DNA from 3 places in the Streptomyces sp. NPDC042371 genome. Region 1 is predicted to be linked to each of the others. Evidence: riboswitches for the same ligand, from Rfam matches in the RefSeq annotation. Region 1 holds a riboswitch; each other region holds the start of a gene.

Evidence for each region. Region 1 has a riboswitch for S-adenosylmethionine ahead of thrC (threonine synthase). Riboswitches for the same ligand answer to the same signal wherever they lie in the genome.
Region 2: another riboswitch for S-adenosylmethionine. It lies ahead of AC068B_RS00740 (aminotransferase class V-fold PLP-dependent enzyme); the one in region 1 lies ahead of thrC (threonine synthase).
Region 3: another riboswitch for S-adenosylmethionine. It lies ahead of AC068B_RS15580 (hypothetical protein); the one in region 1 lies ahead of thrC (threonine synthase).

What each region holds. Positions count from the first base shown of each region.
Region 1 is NZ_JBWKAP010000005.1:493,421-503,350, reverse strand. Features, by position in the region: gene AC068B_RS18320 (DUF7927 domain-containing protein) at 1-519, opposite strand, end outside; gene AC068B_RS18315 (glucosyl-3-phosphoglycerate synthase) at 600-1,544, opposite strand; SAM riboswitch class I at 1,700-1,873, shown strand; gene thrC (threonine synthase) at 1,891-3,186, shown strand; gene AC068B_RS18305 (MoaD/ThiS family protein) at 3,288-3,563, shown strand; gene AC068B_RS18300 (cold-shock protein) at 3,983-4,186, shown strand; gene groL (chaperonin GroEL) at 4,538-6,163, shown strand; gene AC068B_RS18290 (esterase/lipase family protein) at 6,283-7,563, opposite strand; gene AC068B_RS18285 (Uma2 family endonuclease) at 7,855-8,436, opposite strand; gene AC068B_RS18280 (hypothetical protein) at 8,493-9,407, opposite strand.
Region 2 is NZ_JBWKAP010000001.1:158,562-168,491, reverse strand. Features, by position in the region: gene AC068B_RS00775 (L,D-transpeptidase) at 1-805, shown strand, start outside; gene AC068B_RS00770 (hypothetical protein) at 924-1,322, opposite strand; gene ctaE (aa3-type cytochrome oxidase subunit III) at 1,521-2,141, shown strand; gene qcrC (cytochrome bc1 complex diheme cytochrome c subunit) at 2,219-3,028, shown strand; gene qcrA (cytochrome bc1 complex Rieske iron-sulfur subunit) at 3,025-4,080, shown strand; gene qcrB (cytochrome bc1 complex cytochrome b subunit) at 4,077-5,717, shown strand; gene trpD (anthranilate phosphoribosyltransferase) at 5,915-6,979, shown strand; SAM riboswitch class IV at 7,076-7,193, shown strand; gene AC068B_RS00740 (aminotransferase class V-fold PLP-dependent enzyme) at 7,383-8,759, shown strand; gene AC068B_RS00735 (glycerate kinase family protein) at 8,705-9,907, opposite strand.
Region 3 is NZ_JBWKAP010000004.1:617,450-627,379, reverse strand. Features, by position in the region: gene AC068B_RS15610 (thiolase family protein) at 124-1,311, opposite strand; gene AC068B_RS15605 (NAD(P)/FAD-dependent oxidoreductase) at 1,525-2,745, opposite strand; gene AC068B_RS15600 (FAD-dependent oxidoreductase) at 2,742-4,157, opposite strand; gene AC068B_RS15595 (FGGY family carbohydrate kinase) at 4,157-5,617, opposite strand; gene AC068B_RS15590 (GNAT family N-acetyltransferase) at 5,667-6,221, opposite strand; gene AC068B_RS15585 (SDR family NAD(P)-dependent oxidoreductase) at 6,255-6,986, opposite strand; gene AC068B_RS15580 (hypothetical protein) at 7,086-7,376, opposite strand; SAM riboswitch class IV at 7,421-7,530, opposite strand; gene AC068B_RS15575 (radical SAM protein) at 7,552-8,910, opposite strand; gene AC068B_RS15570 (hypothetical protein) at 9,154-9,624, opposite strand; gene AC068B_RS15565 (sensor histidine kinase) at 9,820-9,930, shown strand, end outside.

The DNA.
Region 1 (9,930 bases):
GTTCTCGACGTTCACCGTGGACTGGGCGCCGCCGCCGACGCGGATGACCGGGCTCGTGGTGAGCGGGTCGCCGGGCGCCGGGTCCACGGGCTTGTTGCCCTCGCGGTTGAGGTCGCAGATGTCGCGCACGGTCCTGCCGAAGCGGTGCGTGCCCGCGTTGCCGCCCCAGAACAGGCGCGCGTAGTCGACCTGGGCGCCCGGTGGGACGGTCACCCGGCCGGTGCTGGAGTCGAAGGTGCCGGTCAGGCCCGCGGTGTCGATCCGGCGCTCGACGAAGTTGTTGTTGTTCTTGGCGCCCTTGGCCTGCTGGGTCTCCTCGCAGGAGGCGGCCACGTCGGCGGGGCTCGTCGGGCAGTCCAGGACCGTGTTGCCGATGGTCTTGAAGTCCCCGTACAGCGATTCGTCGTAGCGCTTCGCGAAGGGCTCGATGACCTCGGCGGAAGCGGGTGTCGCGGTCGCGGTGAGCACCCCGGCGGCGACGGTGGCGGTGGCGAGTGTCAGTCCGCCCGCTCGCCGCATGGCTCTCATGGCATCTCGTGCCCACATACGTCTGACCCACATAAAAGGGCAATGTAGGCAAAACGGATCATATCCGGTGGCTACGCCACGCGACGGTGCGCATACTCGTCGATATCGGCCATGGGCGGCCGCTCCTCCGTGTCCACCGGATGGGTCCTCGGCTCGAACCCGTGCTCGCCGCGGACGAACTGCGTGAGCTCGGGACGTACGAGATGCCCGCGCGCCAGCCGCAGCTGAGCCGTCCGGTAGATCGCCGCCGCCATCCGCCCGAGCGCCTGCCCGTCCTGGTGCCGGTGCCTGCGCACCCCCACGTCGACCTGTGCCAGCGCGTCCAGGCCCACGGTGTGCAGCGCGTCCACGAGCAGGCCCAGCTCCACGCCGTACCCGACGGGGAACGGCAGCCGCTCAAGGAGCGACCTGCGGGCCGCGTACTCACCGCCCAGCGGCTGTACGAAACCGGCCAACTGCGGCCAGTGCATGTTCAGCAGCGGCCGCGCCATCAGCTCGGTGACCCGGCCGCCCTGCCCGGCGGCCCCGGCCAGCGGACGGTCGTACATCGCCTTCACGAACGCCACGTCCGGGTCGGTGAGCAGCGGGCCCACGATGCCGGAGACGAAGTCCGCCGAGAAGTCCTTCAGGTCCGCGTCGACGAACGCCACGATGTCGCCGCCCGTCACCAGCAGCGAGCGCCACAGCACCTCGCCCTTGCCCGGGACCGCGGGCACGCGCGGCAGGATCGCGTCACGGTGGACGACCTTGGCGCCCGCGGCCGCGGCGACCTCGGCGGTACGGTCGCCGGAGCCGGAGTCGATCACCAGGAGCTCGTCGACCAGCGGGACCTTCTCCATCAGCTCACGACGGATCTCGGCGACGATCTCGCCGACCGTCCCCTCCTCGTCGAGCGCGGGCAGCACGACGCTCACCGACGCGCCGCCCGCACGTTTCGCGGCGGCCAGCCGGTCCCGCGGGCGGTCGGCGACGGACCAGGAACGCCTGCTCAGCCAGTGCTCGACCTCTTCCAGCACGGTCGTGGTCCTCCCATATGTGATCCATCTCGCGGTTCGGACGACTATCTCAAGGGTCCGGGGCTTCGGTTACAGTCTTGAACAACGCCGGTGACCATCGCATGTCGGGGTCGCCGCCGCGTTGAGATCGACAACTGAAACCCATAATCGAATACCGCTCATCCAGAGGGGCAGAGGGATACGGCCCGTTGAAGCCCCGGCAACCACCCAGCCGCCACGCGTCGGTAGACGCATTCGTCACCGTGTGCGCAGTAAGCGCCGCGAGGCTCCCGGCTCGGGAAGGTGCCAATTCCGTCTCGTGGCGAGATGCGTCGCGAGGAAGATGAGGAGAAAGGGCCTCGCCTCCATGGCTGTGCAGACTGTCGCCACCGAAAGCACCACCTCTTCCGTAGACCTCGGGCCCGCATCCGGCCTCTCCTGCCGTGAGTGCGGCACCAAGTTCCCGCTCGGTCCGATCTTCGCCTGTGCCGAGTGTTTCGGTCCCCTCGAAGTCGCGTACGACCTGCCGCTCGGTGACCCGGAAGCCCTCCGCAAGCAGATCGAGTCGGGCCCCGCCAACATCTGGCGCTACGCCCCCCTCCTGCCCGTCCCCGCCGACGTGGCCGACAAGCCCAACCTGAACCCCGGCTGGACCAAGCTCGTCAAGGCCGACAACCTCGCCGCGGAGCTCGGCGTCGAACAGGGCAAGCTGTTCGTCAAGGACGACTCCGGCAACCCCACGCACTCCTTCAAGGACCGGGTCGTCGCGCAGGCGCTCGAAGCGGCGCGCGCCTTCGGCTTCACCACCCTGTCGTGCTCCTCCACCGGCAACCTCGCGGGCGCCGTCGGCGCCGCCGCGGCCCGCGCCGGTTTCCGCTCCTGCGTGTTCATCCCGCACGACCTGGAGCAGGGCAAGGTCGTCATGGCCGCGGTGTACGGCGGCGAGCTCGTCGGCATCGAGGGCAACTACGACGACGTGAACCGCTTCTGCTCCGAGCTCATCGGTGACCCGCTGGGCGAGGGCTGGGGCTTCGTCAACGTCAACCTGCGGCCGTACTACGGCGAGGGCTCCAAGACCCTCGCGTACGAGATCTGCGAGCAGCTCGGCTGGCAGCTGCCCGACCAGCTCGTCATCCCGATCGCCTCAGGATCGCAGCTCACGAAGATCGACAAGGGGCTCAAGGAGCTCATCGCCCTCGGCCTCGTCGAGGACAAGCCCTACAAGATCTTCGGCGCGCAGGCCGAGGGCTGCTCGCCGGTGTCGGCGGCCTTCAAGGCGGGCCAGGACGTGGTCCGCCCGCAGAAGCCGAACACCATCGCCAAGTCGCTGGCCATCGGAAACCCCGCCGACGGGCCCTACGTGCTCGACATCGCGCGTCGTACGGGCGGGGCGGTGGAGGACGTGAACGACGAGCAGGTCGTCGACGCGATCAAGATCCTCGCCCGCACGGAGGGCATCTTCGCGGAGACCGCGGGCGGTGTGACGGTGGGCGTCACCAAGAAGCTGGTCGAGGCGGGCCTCATCGACCCGTCCCTCACCACGGTCGTGCTCAACACCGGGGACGGCCTTAAGACGCTCGACGCCGTCGCTGAGACGTCGCAGGCCACGGCCACCATCAAGCCGAGCCTCGACGCGTTTCGCTCCGCGGGTCTTGCCGGATAGGCCGTAGCTTCCCTGCGGGCCCGCTGCGGCTGGTCGCGCAGTTCCCCGCGCCCCTTTCAGGGGCGCCATCCCTCCGCCCCCGTACTTCTGAGGTGAACACCATGAGCGTCAACGTCCGCATCCCCACCATTCTCCGCACCTACACCGACGGCAAGTCCGAGGTCGCCGCCGAGGGGGCGAACCTCGGGGAGGTCATCGCCGATCTGGAGAAGAACCACACCGGCATCGCCGCCCGCGTCCTGGACGACCAGGGCAAGCTGCGCCGCTTCGTCAACGTGTACGTGAACGACGACGACGTCCGTTTTGAGCAGGGCCTGGAGACGGCCACTCCGGACGGTGCCGGTGTCTCGATCATTCCCGCCGTCGCCGGCGGCTGAATCTTTACGCAAGCACCCTGCGTTATCTGAATTGCCCCCTCCGCGAGAGAAACGGAGGGGGCAATTCTGCATGGTTGAGCGCGGTACAGTTGGGAAGCGTGCTTCGCCGTCAGTGCCGAGTGCATATACGAAGTCGGCCTGGAGCCGACAAGAAGTAGCCAAAGAGTGCTGCCCATTTGATCCTTATGCGGCATTTGCCTGGCCCGAATTGCCCTGACTTCTGGCGAACTCTCCGCATATCGCCGATCGCGCGTGCCCAGAATTCTCGTCCGATTGACCTGTTGCAGACGGCAGTTGGACAGATACATTCAGCGGCGGTCGACGCGTTCCGGCGCACACCCCTACCAGTGGGGGGTGAGGTCTGACCCGGGTCCGCGAAGTGCGGTCCTGTGCAAGGGCCAGTAATAGGGGAGTTAGGCATGGCTCAGGGCACCGTCAAGTGGTTCAACGCGGAGAAGGGGTACGGCTTCATCGCGGTCGACGGTGGTGCGGATGTTTTCGTCCACTACAGCGCGATCCAGATGGACGGTTACCGCACCCTTGAAGAAGGTCAGCGAGTCGAGTTCGAGATCTCGCAGGGCCAGAAGGGTCCGCAGGCGGACATGGTCAAACTCGCCGTCTAGCTCGGCGCGACCGACCACCGAAGCAAGCATCGCGAGGGGCTCGTATCCCATCTGGGGTACGGGCCCCTCGTGTGCGTCCGGGGCGTCCGGGGTAGGCCAGGGGCCTGTCCGTGATCTGCGAGAGGCGCTTGCACTCGCAGGGGTCGAGTGCTAATCATTGGGCTTAGCACTCTCCCAGTGAGAGTGACAGAACTTGGATCGGGCCGGTGAGGTCCGCAGGCCGAGTGGGGCAAGGAACCACAAGGGCTGCAGGCCGTCCGTCGCGGGCACCTCCACGATCCGTTGCGTTTCCTCCCCCAAGCTCCTGGAGGGAGCAGGGGGGACCCCCATCGTCCGGGAGGACCACTTCACATGGCCAAGATCATCGCGTTCGACGAGGAGGCACGGCGCGGCCTCGAGCGCGGCATGAACCAGCTCGCCGACGCCGTCAAGGTGACCCTGGGCCCCAAGGGTCGCAACGTCGTCCTCGAGAAGAAGTGGGGCGCCCCCACGATCACCAACGATGGTGTTTCCATCGCCAAGGAGATCGAGCTCGAGGACCCGTACGAGAAGATCGGCGCCGAGCTGGTCAAGGAGGTCGCGAAGAAGACGGACGACGTCGCCGGTGACGGCACGACGACCGCGACCGTCCTGGCCCAGGCCCTGGTGCGCGAGGGTCTGCGCAACGTGGCCGCCGGTGCCAACCCGATGGCCCTCAAGCGCGGCATCGAGAAGGCCGTCGAGGCCGTCTCCGGCGCCCTCCTCGAGCAGGCGAAGGATGTCGAGACCAAGGAGCAGATCGCTTCCACGGCCTCCATCTCCGCCGCCGACACCCAGATCGGCGAGCTCATCGCCGAGGCGATGGACAAGGTCGGCAAGGAAGGCGTCATCACCGTCGAGGAGTCGCAGACCTTCGGTCTCGAGCTCGAGCTCACCGAGGGCATGCGCTTCGACAAGGGCTACATCTCGGCGTACTTCGCCACCGACATGGAGCGTATGGAGGCGTCGCTCGACGACCCGTACATCCTGATCGTCAACTCGAAGATCTCGAACGTGAAGGACCTCCTTCCGCTCCTCGAGAAGGTCATGCAGTCCGGCAAGCCGCTGCTGATCATCGCCGAGGACGTCGAGGGCGAGGCCCTGTCGACCCTGGTCGTCAACAAGATCCGTGGCACCTTCAAGTCCGTCGCCGTCAAGGCGCCCGGCTTCGGTGACCGCCGCAAGGCCATGCTCGGCGACATCGCCATCCTCACCGGTGGCACCGTCATCTCCGAGGAGGTCGGCCTCAAGCTGGAGAACGCCGGTCTCGACCTGCTCGGCCGCGCCCGCAAGGTCGTCATCACCAAGGACGAGACGACGATCGTCGACGGCTCCGGTGAGAGCGACCAGGTCCAGGGTCGCGTCAACCAGATCCGCGCCGAGATCGAGAACAGCGACTCGGACTACGACCGCGAGAAGCTCCAGGAGCGCCTGGCGAAGCTCGCGGGCGGCGTGGCCGTCATCAAGGCCGGTGCCGCGACCGAGGTCGAGCTCAAGGAGCGCAAGCACCGCATCGAGGACGCCGTTCGCAACGCGAAGGCCGCCGTCGAAGAGGGCATCGTCGCCGGTGGTGGCGTGGCCCTGCTGCAGGCCGCTGCTGTCTTCGAGAAGCTCGAGCTCGACGGTGACGAGGCGACCGGCGCCAACGCCGTGAAGCTCGCGCTGGAGGCCCCGCTCAAGCAGATCGCCGTCAACGGTGGTCTCGAGGGTGGCGTCGTCGTGGAGAAGGTCCGCAACCTCACCGTCGGCCACGGCCTCAACGCCGCGACCGGTGAGTACGTGGACATGATCGCCGAGGGCATCCTCGACCCGGCGAAGGTGACGCGCTCTGCCCTGCAGAACGCCGCCTCCATCGCCGCGCTGTTCCTCACCACCGAGGCCGTCATCGCCGACAAGCCGGAGAAGGCGGGCGCTGCCCCGGCCGGCGGCGGCATGCCGGGCGGTGACATGGACTTCTGATCGACCTCTGGTTGATCACGTCCTGACGTACCGAGGGCGGCACTCCTTCCCAGGAAGGGGTGCCGCCCTCGGGCGTTTCCCGAACCGGGCGCTTCAGCGTTCGTAGGGGCCAGGGCGCCCTACGGCAGACGCTCCATGAGCCAGGTGCAGAGCTCTTCGGTGACGAGGGTGTGGCCCTCGTTCCGGGAGGCGCAGAGGAACTCGTCGAGTTCGCTCTCCTTCTCCGCCGCGGCCGTCACCGGCTCGTACAGCTTCTCGTGCGTGTCGATGTCGCGCAGGGCGATCGCGCTGACCGTCGGCACGAAGCAGTGCTCCCGGATGTCCGCCTCGGAGCGGAGGCCGATCAGGGCCGGGACCTTGTTCAGCTCGTCGGCGAGGATGCCGAAGCCTTCCAGGGTGCCGCCCGGAGCGCCGTCGATCTCAGGCAGCCCCGACGTGTTGATGTGCGGCCGCCGCAAGGTCACCACCCGCAACTGCGCCACGAGTTCGGCCTCACCCGCGGACTGCGTGTACAGCCGGGTGCCGGTGATCGCCAGCCCCTTCCCGTGGAACGCCTGCTCGCCGGGGCGGATCCCGTTGCTCTCCCCGATGCGCACCCCGTTCGCGACGCCGATCTTCCTGGGCCGCGACGGCCATCCGCCCACCCGCTCCAGCTCGGCGAGGAACGTACCGCGTTCCTTGTCGGTCTCCGGTGTGTCACCCCACTCGCCGATGTGCTGCCACAGCAGCTGCCGCGCGGCCGGGCTGTTCATCTGGTTCGAGAACGCGGCGTTGAGCTTGCGGATGTAGTGCGCGAACGCCTGCAGCGCGATGGGGATCCAGGCGCCGCGGTGCGGGCTGTCGTAGGAGAAGTACAGGTCCGTCTGGTGGTCGTTCTCCGGTCCTCCGTCGTGCTCCATTTTGGCCAGTGCGTACCGCGTGACCAGGCCGCCCATGCTGAACCCGCCGACGGCCAGCGGGTGGTTGCCCCGGCGCCGCGCGATCGCCTCCAGGATCGCGGCCCTCGCGACTTCCGCGTTCTCCAGGATCGACGCGCTGCGCTCGTCGAAGCCGAGCAGGATGACGTCGCGGCCGCGGTTGCGCAGCTCGCTCAGGAACGGATACGGGCCGCGCTCCAGGATCTCCCAGGAGAAGTCCAGCTCGCTCGGCCCGCTGTTGAAGCCGTCGCCGAGGATCACCGGGCGGGTCAGGCCCTTCTCCTTGTCGGCGAGGTACACCCAGGCGGTGCCGCCGGGCAGCGCCCACTCGTCGTCGGGCGCCGGTGCCTCGGCGGGGGCCTCCCGTGCTTCCCTCGGGCCGGGGGCCAGGGTGATGCGGGCGGCGGCCCCGATCGCTTCGGCCACCTCGCGCTCGTCCAGGTGCTCCAGATCGGGCTGAGTGGGCTCGTTGGAGTCGGTCATGAGGGTCCCCTCCGGTCGTGCCGCTTCGATGACGTGGGGTGCCATCATCGGTACGCGCCGTGATCAGGGGCAGGGTCTCGGCGACCTTTCGGACAGCGCGCGTTCGGCCGTTCCCGTGCGGGGCTCACGAGGGGTCGGGGCGGTCGGCCAGGGGTGACCGGGCGGTACGGGGCGGGGGCGCGCAGGAAGGGGTGGTGCGTCGGCCACGTGAGGGCGGGGCGAGGGGCGTCGGCTGCCCGCCCGGCGGGGAAAGTATGTCGCGAAGACGACGCGGGGGCGGTGCGTGCCGTGTCAGTCGGCGTAGTCCTTGAGCTTCTCGGTGGCCAAGGTGATGTTCACCGGCTCGGGCAGCCGGACGGTGTCCCCGAAGGGGTAGGTGGGGCAGCGCTGATACGCACCGTTCATGGGTTCGCTGAATACGACGAGTACGCCCTTGTCGCGGTCGACGAGCAGGTAGACGGGGATGCCCGCCGCCGCGTAGCCGTCGCGCTTCTCCACTCGGTCGCGGAGATGGGTGTCCGAGTCCTTCGAGGTGACCTCGACGACCATCAGGACGCCCTCGGTGTCGGCCCACATGCCCTCCTGATCCACGAAGTGGTCGACCGGAGCGAGGGCGCCGTCCGCGTAGGCCCGGCCGTTCCGGTACGCCTCCACCTGGAGATCCTGTTCGGGGTACAGCAGCAGCTCGGGGCGTTGCTGCATGCACTGGGTCAGCAGCCACATGACGATGGCCCTGTGACGCTGGTCCGGCATCGGCTTGACCTTCAGCTTTCCTCGGATGAATTCGAGCTTCACCGCGTCGGGAGCATGCTTCTCCAGATGCTCGAACTCTTCGACGGTCATCTGGGCGTGCTCTTCGATGCTGGGGGTCATGGCGTCGCCTCCTCCCCTACATCGTGCCCCGCTTCTGGCGCGAGTGAGCCGCATGGTCATGGCTGTGTCCTCTCCTGTGAGCGGGATGCCGCTGCGCGGGCGGTGGCCGCGTGTGCATGGACCCGGGCCGATGGCAGCGCTGAGGGGTGCCGCCGGTGGCCGGGCTCGCCCCGGCACGGGCCGCACACGCCACCCGGCAGGACCTCTGGGCGGCCCGGGGCGCCGCAGGTCATGCACTCCAGCACGCGGAGGACGGGGCGGGGCGGCGGCTCCGGGGGGAGCTTCGTCGTGAGGCGGCTCCGGACGAGGGCCGCGGGGCTGTGGACCGGGCTGGGCAGCCCGGCTGTGAGCGCACGGAGCATGTCCGGCTCCGCGGCACCTCGCGCGAACCACGCCGTGGCCAGCGGTGCCAGGGCGGCGCAGTCCGCGGACGAGAGGGACAGCGCGGGGGCCGTCCGGCCGAGGGCCGCGAGCAGGATGAACGCGCGGCTGCGGGTGGCGGGCCGGTGTCTGTCCGGCCCCGCTCCCTCCGGCCCCGCTTCCTCCGATCCCGCTTCCTCCGCTACGTCGCCCCGCGTGAACGCCGCCCACCAGGCGTCGTCGCGCGCGGTGCGCGAGAACCACGTTCGGGTGATCCAGCGGGCGCTGCCGCTGCCGCTCACGTGTTCCCTGCCGCGTTTCAAGTGCCCTGCGTCCTGGATCCTGTTGAGGGCCGTGCGGAGGGCGCACTGTCCGTACGGGAGGTGCTTGGCCAGCGTCTTCACGGAGATGTCCGTGCCTTCGGGAAGCCGGTCGAGGTACGCGGCGATGGACGCCTCGCGGGGCGGGAGGTGGAGGAAGTCGTCGTTCGTCCGGGGGAGTTGGGACGGGGTGGAGCGTTTCCCGTAACCCGGGTTGGCCATCGGGTGGGAGCCCGCGTGGGGGGTCGCGTGCGTGGGCAGGAAGGCGGCACTAAGCTTGGCGTCAGCCATGGATCGGAACTCGTTCTTTCGATCGTGATGGTTAAACCCCCGCAGGTGTTCCAGCACCGGGCGGGGGTTGTTCGTTATGCGGGCACGCTAAGCCGTTGTCACGCTGCGTGGCAAGTCGAACGCGAAAAGTGTTGGGTCCTCCAACTCGCAGGGAGGGAGGGTGGGTTGAGGCCCGCCTCCCGTTCCACTGAAAGAGGGCTCGGGGTTCGTGACTTGAGCGTCGGGGTGGGCGCCGGGCGGGGACTTCGGTGGGCCGGGGGCGTTGATGGTGACCGGGGCCGCCCGGTGTTTTGCGGAGTGTGGCGGTTCCGGGCCGGGAGTAAAGGGCGCTCCTGCGTCGCGTCGGCTGCGCCGATTCCGCTGCGCTCCACCCTTGACTCCCGTCCCTCCACCGCACGTTGACTTTGACCCGGACGGCCAGGGGTGGGGGCTACGGGTCCGGCTGGGATGAGTCATCACCTTTCATCGCCGGGTGCGGACCGGTCCATCGTGGGCGGCCGCCACGGTCGCGGCTGGGCCAGCC
Region 2 (9,930 bases), on a different contig from region 1:
CGGGGGCAAGTACGGCGTCGGACAGCCCGTCACGGCCTCCCTCAGCGCCAAGGTGAAGGGCAAGGAGGCCAGATCGATCGTCGAGCGCGCCCTGAAGGTCCGCTCGGTGCCCGCCACCGAGGGAGCCTGGTACTGGGTGGACAGCAAGACGCTGCACTACCGCCCGAAGGAGTACTGGCCCGCGGGCGCCACCGTGAACGTCTCCAGCAACCTCGAAGGCCTCAAGGTCAAGAAGAAGCTGTGGGGCGGCGAGTCCAAGCCGCTGAAGCTGACCATCGGCGACCGCGTAGAGGCCGTCACGGACGCCGGGTCGCACTACATGACGGTCTACCGCAACGGCGAGGAGATCAACTCCATGCCGGTGACCACCGGCAAGCCCGGCTACTCGACGCGCAACGGCGTCAAGGTGGTGCTGGGCAAGGAGTACTCCGTACGCATGACCAGTGCCAGCATCGGCGCTTCGGACTTCTACGACAAGATGGTCTATTACGCGACGCGGGTGACCGACTCCGGCGAGTACGTGCACGCCGCGCCCTGGTCGGTGGGCTCGCAGGGCGCCGCGAACACCAGCCACGGCTGCACCGGCATGAGCACCGGGGACGCCGCCTGGTTCTACGAGACCGTCCGCCAGGGCGACCTGGTGACGGTCGTCAACAGCTACGGCGAGGACATGCCGACGTTCGGCAACGGGCTCGGCGACTGGAACATGAGCTGGAAGAAGTGGCGCAAGGGCAGCGCGCTGCTCTCCGGCACCAAGGAGGGCCCCGCGGCGGTCGACGCGGCCAGGCTGCGGCCGCAGGTCTGACGGCCCGGCAGAGAGGCCGTCAGAGGCGCACGAGAGGGGCCCACGCCACGGCGTGGGCCCCTCTCGTGGAAGACCGGCGTGCTACTCGTGTTCTGCTCGTGTGCGACTGGAGGGCCGCTCAGGCCTCGACGGCCGCCTTGCTGCGCAGCAGACCGGCCAGGGCGCTCGCGAACTCCACCGGCTCGACCGGCAGGGTCACCGCGGCCTCCGCCCGGCTCCAGGTGGCCAGCCAGGCGTCCTGCGGGCGCCCCATGAGCAGCAGCACGGGCGGCGACTGGAAGACCTCGTCCTTGATCTGCCGGCAGACGCCCATACCGCCGGGCGCCGACTCGCCGTCGAGGACGCAGACGTCGATGCCGCCCCGGTCCAGCTCCTTGATGACCGCGTGCGGTGTGGCGCACTCGATGAACTGGACCTGGGGAACGTCCGTGGCCGGCCTGCGGCCCGTGGCCAACCGGACTTGCTCGCGGGTGCTCGCGTTGTCGCTGTAGACCAGCACCGTGGCGGTCGGCTGCATTGTTCCTCCGATACGTCGAGCTGTTGCGTCGAGCTGTGCCGTCTTGGGATCGGGAACCGATGCGCGGATGCTACTCCTCCCGACACCCCGTCAACACCGGTTCGGACAGGCCTCCGATGGGCCATCCGGGCAGGACACACCCCGTAGACACTCCGAACGGCACCCCCCGGGGTGAGGGCGGGATAAGCGACCGACATAATGTCGGTCGTGGCGACAGCAACGACAGTAGATACCGGGCACGCGCACCCGCCGGTCAATCGACCGAACCTCACCAGCGTCGGAACCATCATCTGGTTGAGTTCCGAGCTGATGTTCTTCGCGGCCCTCTTCGCGATGTACTTCACCCTGCGATCGGTGACAGGTCCTGATCACTGGAAGGAAATGGCCTCGGCCCTTAACTTCCCGTTCTCAGCGACGAACACCACCATCCTGGTGCTCTCCTCACTCACGTGTCAGCTGGGCGTTTTCGCAGCTGAACGCGGTGATGTGAAGAAGCTCCGGATGTGGTTCATCGTCACCTTCATCATGGGTGCGATCTTCATCGGCGGTCAGGTGTACGAATACACCGAGCTGGTCAAGCACGAGGGCCTCTCGCTCTCGTCCGACCCGTACGGCTCGGTCTTCTACCTGACCACCGGCTTCCACGGACTGCATGTGACGGGCGGCCTGATCGCCTTCCTGCTGGTCCTTGGTCGTACCTATGCGGCCAGGAGGTTCACCCACGAACAGGCGACCGCAGCCATCGTCGTGTCCTACTACTGGCACTTCGTCGATGTGGTCTGGATCGGCCTCTTCGCCACGATCTACATGATCAAGTAAGCGGCAGGTCGCTCACGCGACACATCCGAAACATTCCAGAAGCATCGACGCAGAAGATCCTGACACCGGGGTAATCCGTGAAAAAGCTCTCCGCACGACGACGCCATCCGCTGGCGGCGGTCGTCGTCCTACTCCTCGCGCTGGCGGCCACCGGGGGGCTGTACGCCGCGTTCGCGCCGGCGGACAAGGCGCAGGCCGACGACACCGCCCAGTCCCTCGCCATCGACGAGGGCAAGAAGCTCTACGCCGTGGGCTGCTCCAGCTGCCACGGAACCGGCGGTCAGGGCTCCTCCGACGGTCCGAGCCTGGTGGGCGTGGGCGCCGCAGCTGTCGACTTCCAGGTCGGCACTGGCCGTATGCCGCTCCAGCAGCCGGGTGCCCAGGCGCCCAAGAAGAAGGTCATCTACAACCAGGCCCAGATCGACCAGCTCGCGGCGTACATCTCGTCGCTGGGTGCCGGTCCCTCGGTGCCGACCGAGAAGCAGTACAGCCCGGACGGAGCGGACATCGCCAAGGGTGGCGAGCTGTTCCGCACCAACTGTGCCCAGTGCCACAACTTCACCGGTGAAGGTGGCGCGTTGACGCACGGCAAGTTCGCGCCTTCGCTGGAGGGTGTCTCCCCGAAGCACATCTACGAGGCCATGCAGACCGGCCCGCAGAACATGCCGTCCTTCCCCGACACGACGATGCCGGAGAAGAACAAGAAGGACATCATCGCGTACCTCGACGCGGTCAACGGTGAGAAGACCGAGAGCCCTGGCGGTCTCAAGCTGGGTGGTCTGGGTCCGGTCAGTGAAGGCCTCTTCGGCTGGATCTTCGGTCTCGGCTCGCTGATCGGTGTCGCCGTGTGGGTCGCCGCTCGGACCGCAAAGGCCAAGAAGTCATGAGTAGCCAAGAGATTCCAGAAGAGAACCTGCCCAGCAAGCAGGAGACCGAGCACGGCTCGGTGGCGGTGACGGAAGAGAACCCGTTCGCCGACCCGGGGCTGCCGCCCCACGAGCACCGCGTCCAGGACATCGACGAGCGGGCCGCCAGGCGGTCCGAGCGTGCCGTGGCCTTCATGTTCACGCTGTCGATGATCGCGACGGTCGGCTTCATCGCCTCGTACGTGGCGATCCCGGCCGACAAGAGCATCTACGTCTTCCCGATCGGGCACATCAGCGGCCTCAACTTCGCCCTGGGCACCACCCTCGGCGTGGCGCTGTTCTGCATCGGCGCGGGCGCGGTCCACTGGGCCCGCACCCTGATGTCCGACGTGGAGATGACCGACGAGCGGCACGAGATCGCGGCTGAGCCCGAGGTCCGCGCCAAGGTCATGGCGGACTTCAAGCAGGGTGCCGAGGAGTCGGGCTTCGGTCGGCGCAAGCTGATCCGGAACACGATGTTCGGCGCGCTGGCCCTGGTCCCGCTCTCCGGTGTCGTCCTGCTGCGTGACCTCGGGCCGCTGCCCGAGGACAAGCTCCGGCACACCAAGTGGGCCAAGGGCAAGATGCTCGTGAACATGAACACCCACGAGCCGCTGCGTCCCGCGGACGTGCAGGTCGGTTCGCTGACCTTCGCGATGCCCGAGGGCATGTCGGAGCACGACCACGACTTCCAGACGCAGATCGCCAAGGCCGCCCTGATGATCGTCCGCATCCAGCCGGAGAACATCAAGGACAAGCGCGAGCTCGAGTGGTCGCACGAGGGCATCGTGGCGTACTCCAAGATCTGCACCCACGTGGGTTGCCCGATCTCCCTGTACGAGCAGCAGACGCACCACGTCCTCTGCCCGTGCCACCAGTCCACCTTCGATCTCTCCGACGGTGCCCGCGTGATCTTCGGCCCGGCCGGCCATGCCCTGCCGCAGCTGCGGATCGGCGTGAACGAAAAGGGCTACCTCGAGGCGCACGGCGACTTCGAAGAGCCCGTCGGTCCTGCTTTCTGGGAGCGTGGATGAGCACCACCACCACTACTTCGAACGACAAGCGCAAGCAGGCACCCGCCGGTGAGCGGGTCGCGGACTGGGCCGACGGTCGACTGGGGATCTACTCCCTGGCCAAGGCCAACATGCGCAAGATCTTCCCGGACCACTGGTCCTTCATGCTCGGCGAGATCTGCCTGTACAGCTTCATCATCATCATCCTCACGGGTGTGTACCTGACGCTGTTCTTCCACCCCTCGATGAACGAGGTGGAGTACAGCGGCAGCTACATCCCGATGCAGGGTCAGTTGATGTCGGAGGCGTTCAACTCGACCATGCACATCTCCTTCGATGTGCGCGGTGGTCTGCTGATCCGGCAGATCCACCACTGGGCGGCGCTGATCTTCCTCGCCGGCATGTTCGTGCACATGATGCGCGTGTTCTTCACGGGTGCGTTCCGCAAGCCCCGTGAGGTCAACTGGCTCTTCGGCTTCCTGCTGTTCGTCCTCGGCATGTTCACCGGCTTCACCGGTTACTCGCTCCCGGACGACCTGCTCTCAGGCACCGGTGTCCGCTTCATGCAGGGCGCCATCCTGTCGATGCCGATCGTCGGCACCTACCTGTCGATGTTCCTGTTCGGCGGGGAGTTCCCCGGCGGCGACTTCGTGGCCCGGTTCTACTCGGTCCACATCCTGCTGTTGCCCGGCATCATGCTCGGCCTCGTGGTGGCGCACCTGATCCTGGTCTTCTACCACAAGCACACGCAGTTCGCCGGCGCCGGCAAGAGCAACAAGAACGTCGTCGGCATGCCGCTTCTGCCGGTCTACATGGCCAAGGCCGGAGGCTTCTTCTTCCTGGTCTTCGGTGTCATCGCGGTCATCGCGGCGATCGCCTCGATCAACCCGATCTGGGCCATCGGCCCCTACCGGCCGGACCAGGTGTCCACGGGGGCCCAGCCCGACTGGTACATGGGCTTCGCCGAGGGTCTGATCCGTGTGATGCCGGGCTGGGAGATCAACCTCTGGGGCCACACGCTCGCCCTGGGCGTGTTCATCCCGCTGGTCGTGGTCTTCCCGCTGGTCCTCGTGGCCATCGCGGTCTACCCGTTCATCGAGTCCTGGGTCACCGGCGACAAGCGCGAGCACCACATCCTGGACCGCCCGCGCAACGCCCCGACCCGTACGGGCTTCGGTGTCGCGTGGCTGACGGCGTACATGATCATGCTGGTCGGTGGTGGCAACGACCTGTGGGCCACCCACTTCCACCTGTCGCTGAACGCGATCACCTGGTTCGTCCGGATCGGCTTCTTCGTCGGACCGGTCATCGCCTTCATCGTCACCAAGCGGATCTGCCTGGGCCTGCAGCGGCGCGACAAGGACAAGGTGCTGCACGGCCGCGAGTCGGGTCTCATCAAGCGGCTGCCGCACGGTGAGTTCATCGAGGTCCACGAGCCGCTCAGCAAGGAGCAGCTGCACACGCTCACCGCGCACGAGCAGTACAAGCCGCTCGAGCTCGGTCCTTCGGTCGACGAGAACGGTGTCGAGCGCAAGCTGTCCGGTTCGCAGAAGCTCCGGGCGAAGCTCTCCAAGGGCTACTTCGGGGAAGAAGGACAGATCCCCAAGCCCACGGCTGACGAGTACAAGGAGATCTCCAGCGGCCACGGCCACCACTGATCACCTGAAGCTGTGAAGCTCTGACCTCCCCCACTCTCGGCTTCGCTCGAGCGGGGGGACCCCATGGTCGCCACGGCAAGAGCCCCGTCCATTGCATGGACGGGGCTCTTTGCCGTCCCGGAGGCTGGATAGGGTGGTCCCACCCCGACGTGTCGGGGTGTTTCCTACTTACGCAGACGAAAAAACCAGGAGCGGCCATGAACGCTGTGATCCCCGCAGGAGGCGACACCGCGGCGGCCCGTTCCTGGCCCGACGTACTGAACGGCCTGCTCGACGGGCGCGACCAGAGCGCCGACGACACGGCCTGGGCCATGGACCGCATCATGCGCGGCGAGGCCACCGACGCCCAGATCGCGGCCTTCGTGGTCGCCCTGCGGGCCAAGGGCGAGACGGTCGAGGAGATCTCCGGCCTGGTGCGCGCCATGTACGCGCACGCCAACGTCATCGACGTGCCGGGCCCGAGCGTCGACATCGTGGGCACGGGCGGCGACGGCGCCAAGACCGTCAACATCTCGACGATGTCCGCGATCGTCGTCGCCGGAGCGGGCGCGAAGGTCGTCAAGCACGGTAACCGCGCCGCCTCCAGCGCGTCCGGCGCCTCCGACGTCCTGGAGAAGCTCGGCGTCAACCTGGACCTCACCCCGCAGCGGGTGGTCGAGGTGGCGGAGGAGGCGGGCATCACCTTCTGCTTCGCCGTGAAGTTCCACCCCGCGCTGCGCCACGCGGGCGCGGCCCGCAGCCAGCTGGGCATCCGGACCGTCTTCAACCTCCTCGGCCCGCTCACCAACCCGGCCAAGGTGCGCGCCCAGGCGGTCGGGGTCGCCGACCCGCGGATGGCGCCGATCGTGGCCGGAGTCTTCGCCGAGCGGGGCCACTCGTCCCTGGTCTTCCGCGGGGACGACGGGCTGGACGAGCTGACGACGACGTCCACCTCGCGGATCTGGGCGGTGCGGGACGGCGCCGTGCGCGAGGAGGCCTTCGACCCGCGGGACGTCGGTATCGACCTGGTGCCCGTCGAGGCGCTGCGGGGCGCCGACGCCTCGTACAACGCGGAGGTGGCGCTGCGGCTGCTGGACGGGGAGACCGGTCCGGTGCGGGACGCGGTGGTGCTGAACTCGGCGGCGGCGCTCGCCGCCCTCGCGCCCACCGACGAGCCGCTCGTGGACCAGATCGCCGCCGGTATGGCGAAGGCGGCGCAGGCGATCGACTCGGGGGCCGCGAAGCGGGCCCTGGAGCGCTGGGTGTCGGCAAGCAACCGCTGAGAGGGCACTCTCCGGCGCGGCGATGTGACGCACGGCGCAGTCCGGATTCTGGACTGCGCCTTGCGCGCCGAAGATCGTGTGGCAGGATGCTGCACAGGTCATGAGTGACAGCGACTACGGCCCCGGCCCGCTGTCCGGCAACCCTCCGTCCGTGGCGGGGTGCCCCGGGTGAAGACCAGGCCGTACGCAGCGAGGCGTATGGCAAGCGCGGACCCCTGGACATCGGTGAATGTCACAGCCCTGGGGTCCTGGTCCTCAAGGGAGCAGTCTCGTGAGCAAGCGAATGTGCTAGGGCCTTCGGCCCCTTTCCGCGCACCTTTTTTCTCTTCATCACTGCACCGCCGCATGCCCTGAGCGCGGCCGTCGTCGCAGTGAACTCACTTGCCTCTTACGGGAGTTCGCCATGTCCGTTTCCGCTGTTGCCGCCGACTCGTCCGTCTGTGCCCCGCTCGCCGTCCTCGGCAGGGACGTCACCGTCCCGCTCGTCACCGGCGGCGAGGTGACCTACGCGGCGCTCGACTACGCGGCGAGCGCCCCGGCCCTGCAGCGGGTGTGGGACGACGTGGCCGCGTACGCCCCGTACTACGGCAGCGTGCACCGCGGCGCCGGGTACCTGTCGCAGCTGTCGACCGACCTCTTCGAGAACTCCCGCGAGACCGTCGCCGAGTTCCTCGGCTGCCGCGAGGGCGACCAGGTCGTCTTCACCCGGTCCACCACCGACTCGCTGAACCTGCTCGCCGCCGCGCTGCCCGCCGACTGCCAGGTCTTCGTCTTCGAGACCGAGCACCACGCCTCGCTGCTGCCCTGGCGGGACGCCCGCGTCACCTACCTCAACGCGCCGCGCACCCCCGAAGAGGCGGTGCAGACGCTGGAGCGCGCCCTCGCCGACCGCGACCCCTACGGCCCCGCCCTCGTCTGCGTGACCGGCGCCTCCAACGTCACGGGTGAGCTGTGGCCGGTGCGCGAGCTGGCCGCGGCCGCGCACGCGCACGGCGCCCGGATCGTCCTGGACGCCGCGCAGCTCGCGCCCCACCACCCCGTCTGCATCGACGAGTTGGACGTCGACTGGGTCGCGTTCTCCGGGCACAAGCTGTACGCGCCCTTCGGCTCCGGTGTCCTCGCGGGCCGCTCCGACTGGCTGCGCGCCGCCGAGCCCTACCTCGCCGGTGGCGGCGCGTCGCGGAAGGTGGCGCGACGCGCCGACGGCGGCGTGGACGTGGAGTGGCACGACACCGCCGCGCGGCACGAGGCCGGTTCCCCCAACGTCATCGGTGTCTACTCCATCGCCTCCGCCTGCAAGGCGCTCACCGAGGCGGGCTTCGATGAGCTCGTCGCCCGCGAGCAGCAGCTGATCGGGACGGTCCGTGCGGGCCTCGCCGAGGTGCCGCAGGTGCGGATCCTCTCGCTCTTCGGCGACGACGCGCCGCGCGTGGGCGTCATCTCCTTCGTCGTGGACGGCTGGAACAGCTCGCACTTCGCCGCCGCGCTCTCCGCCGAGTACGGCATCGGCGTACGCGACGGCCTGTTCTGCGCCCACCCGCTGGTGCGCACCCTGCTCGGCAGCGAGCCCGACGAGCCCGGCGAGTGCGGCGCCCCCGAGGCCGCGCCCGGCGAGAAGTCGCTGAACGCGATCCGCGTGAGCTTCGGCGCGGGCACCCCCGACGAGCACGTCGAGCGCTTCGTGCGTGCCGTCAAGGAACTGGTGGCGGACGGTGCGCGCTGGAGCTACCGCACCGAGGACGGGCGTTGCGTGCCGGACACCGACACCGCCGCCGTCTGAGCGGGCAGCCGTGAGCCGAGCTGGATCATCCGCAGGGCCCGCTCCGTCGCGTCGGTGAGGAACTCGCCGCCCCTGCCGAGCGCCTCGGTCATCGAGACCGGGGCGGGCAGGATCGAGCTGTAGGCGTCGACCCCGACGGAGCGGACGGCGTGCGCGCCGTCCCCGATCGTGCCCGCGAGCACCAGGACGGGGCGGCCGGAGAGCTTGGCGCGGCGGGCCACCTCGGCGGGGACCTTGCCGCGCGGCGTCTGGTGGTCAAGGGCGCCCTCCGCGGTGATGACGAGATCGGCGCGGGCGAGTCGGTGGTCGAGGTCGAGCCGTTCGAGCAGGACGTCGAAGCGGGGGAGCAGGGCGGCGCCGAGGGCGGCGAGCCCGGCGCCGAGGCCGCCCGACGCGCCCGTGCCGGGGCCCTCGAAGAGGTCGGCGCGCACCCGGAGGTCCCGGGTGAGGAGGTGCGCCCAGTGCTCCAGGGCGGCGGCGAGCTGCTCGACCTGGGTGGGTGTCGCGCCCTTCTGGGGGCCGAAGACGCGGGCGACGCCGCGCTCGCCGCACAGGACGTTGAAGGGGTTGCAGGCGACGCGGATCTCGGTGTCCGCGAGGCGCGGGTCGATGCCGCTCGGGTCGATGCGGCTCAGGCGCGTCAACTCCTGTCCGCCGGGCGGCAGTTCCCAGCCGTCCAGGTCCAGGAGTCGGGCCCCGAGGGCCTGCAGGGCGCCCGCGCCGCCGTCCGAGGTGCCCGAGTCGCCGCAGCCGACCAGGATCCGGCGGGCGCCCGTGTCCAGCGCCGCGCGGATCAGCTCCCCGACGCCGTACGTGGTGGTGGCGCCCGGGTCGCGCAGATCACGGGGGACCAGCGAGAGACCGGCCACGGCGGCCATCTCGACGACCGCGGTGCCGTCGGGCAGCAGGGCGAAGTGGGTGCCGATCGGCTGGCCGACGGGACCGGTCGCGGGCAGCGCGACGAGGCGGCCGCCGCCCGCCGCGGCCAGCGCGCGCGCCGTGCCCTCGCCGCCGTCCACCAGCGGGATCAGATCGGTTTCGGCGCGCGGGACGACACGGCGTACCCCCGCGGCGATGGCCTCGGCCGCGGAGCTCGCGGACAGCGACTCCTTGAAGCCGCTGGGGGCGATGGCGAAACGGGTCAGCACGGTGGTCTCCAGGGTGCGCAAGG
Region 3 (9,930 bases), on a different contig from region 1:
TGTCGCCGGTTCGGCCGCCTCCGAAGAGAAACGGCACACACCGGACCGCCACGGGGGCCGCGACCGGGGGAAACGGCACGCACCCGCTTCCCCCGGTCGCGGCCCCCGCGGCGACGACCGCCGTCAGTCTCGCTCGACCAGGAGCGCGCTGCCCTGCCCGACGCCCACACACATGGTGGCGAGGCCGCGCGTGGCTCCCGTGCGGCGCATCCGGTGCAGCAGGGTGGTGAGGATGCGGGCGCCGGAGCAGCCCAGCGGGTGGCCCAGCGCGATCGCCCCGCCGGTCGGGTTGACCAGTTCCGGGTCGATGCCGAGGGCGTCGACGCAGGCGAGCGCCTGGGCCGCGAACGCCTCGTTGAACTCGGCCTCCTGGAGGTCGTCGATGTGCCAGCCGACGCGGGCGAGCACCTTGCGCGTGGCGGGGACGGGGCCGATGCCCATGACGTCGGGGTGGACGCCCGCCGAGGCCCCGGCCGTGTACCGCCCGAGGGATTCGAGGCCGAGCTCGTTCAGGGCCTCCTCGCTGACGAGCAGCAGCCCGGCGGCGCCGTCGTTCATCGGCGACGCGTTGCCCGCGGTGACGGTGCCGTCCTTGCGGAAGACCGGTCGCAGGCCGCTGAGCTTCTCGTACGAGGTGTCCTCGCGCACGCACTCGTCCGTGTCGACGACGATGCCGTCCGGCCGCGTGACGGGGAGGAGTTCGTCGTCGAAGTGGCCGTCCTTGCGGGCGGCGGCCGCGCGCTGGTGGCTGCGGAGCGCGAAGGTGTCCTGGCGTTCGCGCGAGACGCCGTAACGCCCGGCGACCTCCTCGGCGGTCTCGCCCATCGCGAGGACGCCGTGCAGGTCCTTCATCCTCGGGTTGGTGAGGCGCCAGCCGAGGCGGGTGTCCGCGGTCTCCATGCGGTGCGGCAGCGCCTCGTCGGGGCGGGGCAGCACGAAGGGGGCGCGGCTCATCGATTCGGAGCCGCCCGCGAGGACGATGTCCGCCTCCCCGGCGGCGATGGTGCGCGCGGCGGTCGTGACGGCTTCCAGGCCGGAGGCGCAGAGCCGGTTCACGGTGGCGCCTGGCACGGACTCGGGGAGCCCCGCGAGGAGGGCGGCCATCCTCGCGACGTTGCGGTTGTCCTCCCCCGCCTGGTTGGCGGCGCCCCAGTAGATGTCGTCGATCCGGGCGGGATCGAGCTGGGGGATGTCGGCGAGGAGTCCCCGCACGACGCCCGCTGCGAGGTCGTCGGGGCGGACGGAGGAGAGGGCGCCGCGGAGTTTGCCGATGGGGGTGCGGCGGGCGGCGGCGAAGTGGACGGTGCGCACGATACGGCTCCGGATCGTTCTGCGGGTCACGCTGCTTCGGTTCTGCGGGTCACGCTGCGCAACTGGGTGGCTGGTGGCCGGGGAGCTGAGCCAGCGCATAAATTAGCGCTGCTAGTTTTGGAGTCTATGCGGGAGGCGGGGGCCAAGGGAAGAGGGACCTGAAGAGGGTCGAGGCAGTCGGCCGCTCGGCGCCTCCCGCCGGGCCTAGGGCCGTCAGCCGAGGGTGATCCGGACCGCGCCGCCCCTGGCGTCCACCCGTGCCGTCCAGCCCCCGGGCACCCGGAACGGCCGGTTCGGGACGGCCGGGCGGCGCGTGCGGGTGCGGTGCAGGGTCCTGCCGTCCTGTGTGATCACCAGTGTCGGACGCGCGACGAACTCGGTCGTGCGGAGGGTGAAGCCCGCCGCGGGCTCGTCCGGCGTCAGACGGTTCGGGGCGATCCAGGCGAGCGGGGCGGCGACCCGCAGCCGCACCGCCGCCGAGGGCCAGTCGCCGTCGGAGAGGTAGCGCCGCACCGCATCCGCCGCCATCGTCCCCTCACGCGCCACCGTGCGTGCCGGTTCGGCCGCGTGCAGCACGTTGCCGACCGCGAAGACGCCGCGCCCGTCCGTGCGGAAGGCGCCGTCGACCGCGGGGCCGCGCGTGCCGGGGTCCAGCAGGAGACCGGCGCGCCGGGCCAGTTCGTGGTCGGGGACGAAGTCCCCGGTGAAGACGACGGTGTCGCAGGCGACGTGTGCCGTCCGCCCGTCCCGGTGCCGGAGCCCGACCCCGGAGAGCCTGCCGCGGCCGAGGAGTTCGACCACGGTGGCGTCGGTGAGCAGGGGCACGCCGTGCCGCAGCCGCGCGTCGAGGGCGCGGGCCGGGCGCGCCTGGTGCCGCGGGTGCTCGGTGACCAGCGCGGCGACGGCGACCCCGGCGCGCCGCAGGGTGTCCAGGGCGGTGAAGCTCACCGGTTCCGCGCCGACCACGACGGCGCGCGTCCCGATCCGCTGCCGGTGGAGGTCGGCGGCCTGCTGGAGCTCGCCCGTGGTGTACACCCCCGCGGGCCGGGTGCCGGGCACCAGGCGTGCGGCGCGCGGGCGTTCGCGGGCCCCCGTGGCGAGGACGACCGCGCGGGCGGTGATGCGCTCCAGGCCACGGGGGCTCGTGGCGTCCACGGTGAGCGGCGCCGACCACGCGGTGACGCTGACGCCGGTCCGCAGCACGGCGCCGGTGCCGACGGCCGCCGCCACACAGCGCTCCGCGTACTGCGGCCCCGTCATCCCGAGGCGTCCGAAGCCGCCGTGCAGACAGTGCCGCGGTATGCCGCCCGCCTGCCGCTCCCGGTCCACCACCTCGACCTCGCCCACGCCCGACGCGGCGAGCCCGGCCGCCGTGGCGAGGCCCGCTGGCCCCGCGCCGACGACCAGCACGTCGACGATGCGCTCCCGCCTCATCCGGTACCCATTTCCGCACCCCGTTCGTAGAGTTCCCGCACCTCGGCACCGCAGTAGAAGCCCTGGCAGCGTCCGCTCCGCGCCCGGGTGCGGCGCCGCAGGCCGTCCGGGGAGCCGGGCGGGATCGTGGCCGCGAGGGCGTCGCGGATCTCGCCGCGCGTCACGCGCTCGCAGTGGCAGACGACGGCACCGTACGCCGGGTCGGCCGCGATGAGGTCGGCGCGCTGGTAGGGGCGGGGGAAGGCCTCGCCGAGGTTCGGCATGGAAATCGTCTCCAGATTGCGGGGTTCTGCGAGGTCCAGGCCGTTTCCGGCGAGGAGCTCCGTGACATGGGCGGCGATGGCCAGGGAAGCGGTGAGGCCGGTGGAGCGGATGCCGCCGACGGTGACGTAGCGCTGTTCCTTGTGGGCGCTGATGCGGTAGTCGTCGTGGTCGGTGGCGGCGCGGAGTCCCGCGTAGACCGCGGTGACCTCCTCGTCGAGCAGCTCGGGGAGGATCCGGCGGCCCTGCTCGCGCAGCGCCGCGATGCCCTCGGCCGTCGACCCGGTGGCCGCCTTGTCGTCCAACTCCTCTGCGGTGGGCCCGAGAAGAACGTTTCCGTACACGGTCGGGGCCACGAGGACGCCCTTGCCGAGCGCCGTGGGGACGGGCAGCAGGATGTGCCGCACCAGGTCGCGGGCGAACGTGTCGTAGACGATGAGCTGGCCCCGGCGCGGGGTGACGGTGAAGTCGTCGTGGCCGAGCAGCCGGTCGACGGTGTCGGCGTGCAGACCGGCTGCGTTGACGAGGTGCCGGGTCCGCAGGGTGCCGCGGCTGGTCGTCAGGAGGTGTGGGTCGCCCGTCGGATCGACCTTCTCCACACGGCAGTTGAGGAGGAGGTCCACTCCTGCGCGCACGGCCTGGGTGGCGTACGCGAGGGTGGTGGTCCAGGGGCAGATGATGCTCTCGCCGGGGACGTCGAGCGCGCCGAGGGCGCCGGGGCCGAGGCGCGGCTCGCGCGCCCGGACCTCGGCGGGGCCGATGACGCGTGCCGCGTCGTAGCCGTTGCGCTCCGCCTTCGCCAACAGGCCGGGCAGCGCATCGAGTTGCTCGGCGTTCCAGGCGACGAGGAGCGCGCCGACCGGCTCGACGGGAATCCCGGACTCGGCGGCGTACGCGGCGAGCAGCCGCTGCCCCTCGCGGACCAGGCGGGCCTCCAGGGAGCCGGGCACCGCGTCGAATCCGGTGTGCAGGATCGCCGTGTTCGCCTTCGACGTGCCTTCGCCGACGTCGTCGGCGGCCTCGACGAGCGCGACGCGCAGCCCTGGATACCGGGCCAGTTCGCGCGCGACGGCCGCGCCGACGACTCCCGCGCCGATGACGGTCACGTCGTACGTCACGTCCGGCGGCGCGCCACGCCTGGTCACCGTCATCAGGGCGTACGATCCAGGAGCGCCGCCACCGCCGAGCGGAACCCGGCGAGGCGTTCGGCCGCGAGGTCCGCGCCGATGCGCGGTTCGTAGACGGCGGCGGGCCGCCACTCGGGGACGGCTTCGGCGACCGCGAGGGCGGGGTCGAGGCCGATGCGGGCGACGGCGGCCGCGCCGAGCGCGGTGACGTCGGGCAACGCCGATACCTCGACGGGGAGTTGGAGGAGGTCCGCCTGGGTCTGCATGAGCAGGGCCGAGCGGGTCAGGCCGCCGTCGACGCGCAGGCTCGTCAGGGGCTCCCCCAGGTCGGCGGCCACGGCGTCGGCGAGCGCGGCGACCTGCGCGGCGATGCCCTCGCACAGGGCGCGCACCAGGTGGCCCGGGGTGGTGTCGAGGCCGAGGCCGGTGATCGAGCCGCGCAGGTCGCCGCGCCACCAGGGCGCCGCGAGACCGGCGAGCGCGGGCACGAAGGTGACGCCTCCGGCGTCGGGGACGGCCGAGCCCACGGGGTCGAGGTCCTCGGCGCCCGCTATGACGCCGAGGCCGGTGAGCCAGTGGACGGCGGACGCGGCGGTGTAGACCTGCCCGTCGAGGCAGTAGCTGGTCCGGCCCGCGAGGCGCCAGGCGACGCAGCTGACCAGTCCGGAGTCTCCGCGGCGCGGGCGCGGGCCGGTCTGGGCGAGCAGGAACGCTCCTGTCCCGTACGTGCACTTGGCGCTGCCCGGCGCGGTCACGTCCTGGGCGAGCAGGGCGGCCTGCTGGTCGACGAGGAGGCCGGTGAGGGGGATCTCGGGGCCGAACGCGGTGGTCGTGCCGTACTCTCCCGCCGCGTCGACAACCCGGGGCAGGTGTTCGTCGGCGAGCCCGTAGAGGTCGAGGGCCCGTGGTGACCAATCGACGGTGTCGAGGTCGAGGAGCTGGGTGCGGCCCGCCGTCGCGGCGTCGGTGACGTAGGCGCCGGTGAGGCGGTGGACGAGCCAGGCGTCGCTGGTCGTGACCACGCCGTGGCGGGTGCGGTGGCGACGTATCCACGCCATCTTGGGCGCGGCGAAGTAGGGGTCGAGCGGCAGTCCCGTGAGTTGCCTCAACTCCTCCGCGTGCTCGGCCAGTTCGGCGCAGACCGATGCCGCCCTGCGGTCCTGCCAGACGAGGGCTTCGGTGAGGGGCCGCCCGGTCGCCGGGTCCCAGGCGAGCACCGTCTCGCCCTGGTTGGCGAGGCCGACGGCGGCGACCGGTTCACCCGCGTCCGCCAGCGCCGCGCGGCCCGCGTCGACGACGGACGAGAACAGTTCGGCGGGGTCGACCTCGACCAGACCGCCGGGGAGGCAACGGGGGTGCACCGGAGCCGTGCCCGATCCGATCACGCCGCGCTCCGGGCAGACCACGAGGGCCTTGGTCCCGGACGTGCCCTGGTCGACGGCGAGCACTGGCCTTCGCGCCGGATCCGCCTCGTAGGTGATCACCGCGGAAGCCTGCTACAGGGTCCAGCAGGGCGTCAAGGGACCGACCGCCTTACAGGGGACGGTCGTTGAGGATCTTCTGGAAGAGCCGGTGGTCGCGCCAGGCGCCGTTGATGTAGAGGAAGGACGGCGCGACCCCGTACTCCTCGAAGCCGCACTTCGTGAGCACGCGCTGCGACGCGGTGTTGTGCAGGAGGGTGCCCGCCTCGACGCGGTGCAGGCCGAGTTGGGTGTCCGCGGCCTCGCAGACGTGCCGCGCGGCCGCGGAGGCGAGGCCGCGGCCCACGTGCTCCGCGTCGATCCAGTAGCCGAGGTTTCCGCTACGGGCCGGGCCGAGCACGATGTTCGACACGGCCGCGTGGCCGACGATCTCGGCGCCGCTCACGAGCACCCAGTGCGCCGACCGGCCCGCGCGTCCGTCCGCCAGCTGCACCTGGACCCGCTCGACCTGCCCTTCCTCGGTATAGAAGGCGGCGGACCTGTCCGGGTCCCAGGGGTCGAGGTGGTCGCGGTTGCGCCGGTAGGCACGGGCGAGCGGCGCCGCGTCGCCGAGCGCGACGGGCCGGATGAGGACGTCATTGGCGAGGTCGACCGCTCCACTGATCATGCGCCAATCGTACGAGTGGCCGACCCGGGAGCGTCAGCGTCCGCCCGCGACCCGAAGCACGGTGCCCGTCGCGTACGAGGCCTCGTCCGAGAGCAGCCAGGCGACGGCCGCCGCGATCTCCGACGGCTGCCCCGCGCGCCCCAGCGGAATGCCCGCCGAGAGCTTCGCGGGACGCTCGGGGTCGGCGTGGAACTCGGTCCAGATGACGCCGGGGGCGACGGCGTTGACGCGGATGCCGTCCCCGGCGACCTCCTTGGACAGACCGACCGTCATCGTGTCGACGGCGCCCTTGGCGGCGGCGTAGTGGACGTACTCGCCGGGGGCGCCGAGGGTGGCCGCCGCGGAGGAGACGTTGACGATCGCGCCGCCGCCATTGGCCTTCATGTCCCGCACCGCGCGCCGGGCGCAGAGCAGATATCCGAGTACGTTCACTTCGAGCGCCCGGCGCATGCCGTCGGCGTCGGCGTCGGCGAGGGGCCCGACGGGGCCGCTCACCCCGGCGTTGTTGACCAGGCCGGTGACCGGGCCGAGCTCGGCCGCGGTGTCGAAGAGGCGGTCGACGTCGGCCTCGTCGGCGGTGTCGACCTCGACGGTGAGGCAACGACGGCCAGCCTTGCGAACCGCCTCCGCGGCTTCCTCTGCGGCGGCCGCGTTCGAGCGGTAGCCGATGACGACGTCGTGGCCGTCCTCGGCGAGACGGGCGCTGACAGCGGCGCCGATACCGCGACTGCCGCCGGTGACGACGGTGACGGGGTGGTGCTGCACGGGGGACCTCCGGCTCTGGGTGGCTGCTGTCGCGCCGCCCGGACGCGGGGATCGCCCGCGTCCGGATCACGCCGTCATCCTACGAACCGGTGATCTTCGTCAGCGGCGAGGGGGCTCGGCCACGCGCACGAGCGTCGTACCCACCGTGTCGCGGCTCAGCCGCAGCCGGTTTCCCCGGGGCTGCCACTGGGCCGGTCCCCTGTGCTCCCGCAGAAGACGGCGCAGCCGCTCCGGGTCGTGGGTCCACACGGTGGCGGGGACGCCCCGGGTCGGACCGAGCACATGGAGGACGATCAGACCGTCGTCGCGGACGTCGTGCGAGGAGAGGAGCACGTCACAGGTGTCGAGCTCGTGGTCGTCGTGCTCGCGGGTGCCGTACGGGTGCGTCATGGTGCGCCTCCGGAGTCGTGGACCCCGGTGTCGCCGACCCCGGTGATCCGCCGTTCCCCGCGCACGTCGCACGGGGCGGGTCGTCACCCGGGGCACCCGCGACGGAGCGGGGTGCCGTCCAGCGAGCCGGGGCTTGACACTGGAACTCGTGACCCGCCCCGACCGTAACACGGGGCTACTGAGGCGTCGCCGGGATTACCGCGTCCTCCGGGGCGGCCGCCTCCGCGGGCAGGCTGTCCATGAACGAGCTGACCGAGAAGACCGCGTTGCCGGGTCCCGCGGGGCCGTAGCCGGGGGGCGAGGAGAGGCCGTTGGCCTCCATCGTGGCGCGGTAGGCCTCCAGGAGCCGCACGTGGTACTCCAGCGGCGCGCCCTGCGGGTTCGCCTTGCCGAGCGGGGTCGTGGGCTCCGGGCACCAGGTGGTGAAGCGGGGCGTGATGCCGCGCGACATGAAGTACTGCAGGCCCTCGACGGTGGAGTCGATCGCCTCGCCGACGGTCTTGAAGCCGAAGGGCTCCGCCATCTCCACGCCCGCCACGAAGTTCGGGATGACGTTGCGCGGCCCGAACACCTCGGCGGAGTCCAGGATGCGGCGGTGCCACTCGTCACGTCCGACGTAGCGCTCCTTGCCGGGGCAGTACCGCTCGAACAGGTACGGGTCCCACACCTCGTAGTTGGGGTGGTAGATCCGCACGCCGTAGTCGTGGAAGCGCTGGACGTCCTCCTTGGGCAGGGCCTGGGCGACGACCTTGCCGATCCAGCGGCCGGGGAAGCGCTCCTCGATGGCCTTCGCGTACTGGCCGTAGAAGTCGGCCTCGTCCTTGCCCTGGAGCCGCGTGGTGATGGCGCCGCCGGTGAGCGTGTACGCGGTGGAGGACTTCGCGGTGTCGTACTTGTCGATGATGGCGAGGGCTTCGAGGACCTCGTCCATCGGCTTCACGCCCGTGTAGGGACGCCCGGCCGCCTTCTGCTGGCGCCAGTTGTGGTTGATGTCGCAGTACTGGCACTCCTCCTTGGCGCCGAAGTACTGGCAGACCCGGAAGACCGTCAGGTAGATGAGGTAGCCCCACTGGATGGTGGGCGCCACCTCCATCACGGACTTGCCGTTCTCCAGCGTGTGCCGGTAGTAGTCCGGCATCGGGGGCAGGCCGACGTCGGAGATCCGCGCCCCGTCCAGGTACAGGCCGAGCACGCCGTTGTCGTCGGCGGCGACCCGGTAGGGCGAGGACGGGTTCACCCGCACGGAGACGACGGTGCGGCGCAGCTCGTAGGGGCCGCCGGTGAGGACGATCTCCTCCGGCGGGCGGCGCAGCGCGGCGGCGCCCAGTTCGGGGAGCGTGCCGTGGTCGAAGGAGAAGATGAAGTACGACTTCGGCTTGACCTCGCCCTTCTCGTTGTCGCTGAGCGCCGACTCGTCGAAGGCGATGCCGCCGCGCAGCAGATCCTCCTTGATCACGGCTTCCCGCGGCACGTGCGGGAACCGCTCCATGAGTGACTCGATGAGCTGGGTACGGCTCTCGCTGCGGCTTGGCATGGGCCGGGCACCTCGGATCCTGTTCGGTCGATCTGTCCCGTCCACGCTAATACCCGGCGGATCCGTTCCGGATCCGACTCCGGTCTCAGACCGGCTGCGCCGCAGGTCTAGGCTCCTGGTGGCATGCCCCCAGCCCTTCACCTCGACGAGCGCCGCCCGGTCCCCGGGCCGCCGCTGTCGGCGGCACGCTTCCCGGTGGCCCCACCGTCACGGCCGCCAGCGTCGCTCGCGCCCGTGTCCCCATCAGCGCCGGGCCTTCATCGCGACGTCCTTGTCCTGCCAGGCGTAGAGCGTTCCGTCGATCCGGGCGCCGGACCACGTGCCGCAGTTCCTGTCCGCCTTCGACGCGACGTCCGAGGGGAACCAGTCGGCCTTGAGCCGTGGCTTGCCCTGCGACTCGCCCTTGACGCACTGCTTGGGGAAGGTGCCGTCCGGCGTCGTGAACTTGATGATCCGGTCGTCGCCGGTGGTCGACATGACGTAGTCGATGTCGGTGGCGTCGTCGGGCAGCCAGCGCGGCACGGACTTCCTGTCGCTCTTCGCCGCGGCGCCGTCCTTGTAGGACGACTTCTCCTGGTGGTCGTCGAAGGGGTTGCTGGAGCCGCTGCCGCAGGCGGTCAGGGCCGCGGCGAGGGCGGCGGCGCCCAGCGCGCAGAGTGTCGTGCGGGCCGCGCGGGGGCGGCGGGGGTTCGGGCGGTGCGTGGTGCGAGGCATGGTGGTCGCGCTCTCCTGGGCGTCGGGGCCCGCTTACGCGGAGCCGGAGTGGCCCGCTTCCGCGGAGCCGGAGTGTCTGCCTCCACGCTCGCCGCCCCGGCCCCTCGCGCGCCTCGCCCCTTCGGTGGATCGCGCGGGCCCCGGTCAGGCTTTCGGCTGATCCACGGAATGCGACCTCATGCGTACATTCGGTACGTGGATGATCACCGCTCACCGCCCGGCGCGGCGCCCACCGGGCCAGGCCCCCACCCCGGCGGACCCGGCACCGGCGGACCAGGCTCAGACCCCCGAACCCGCACAGGCCCC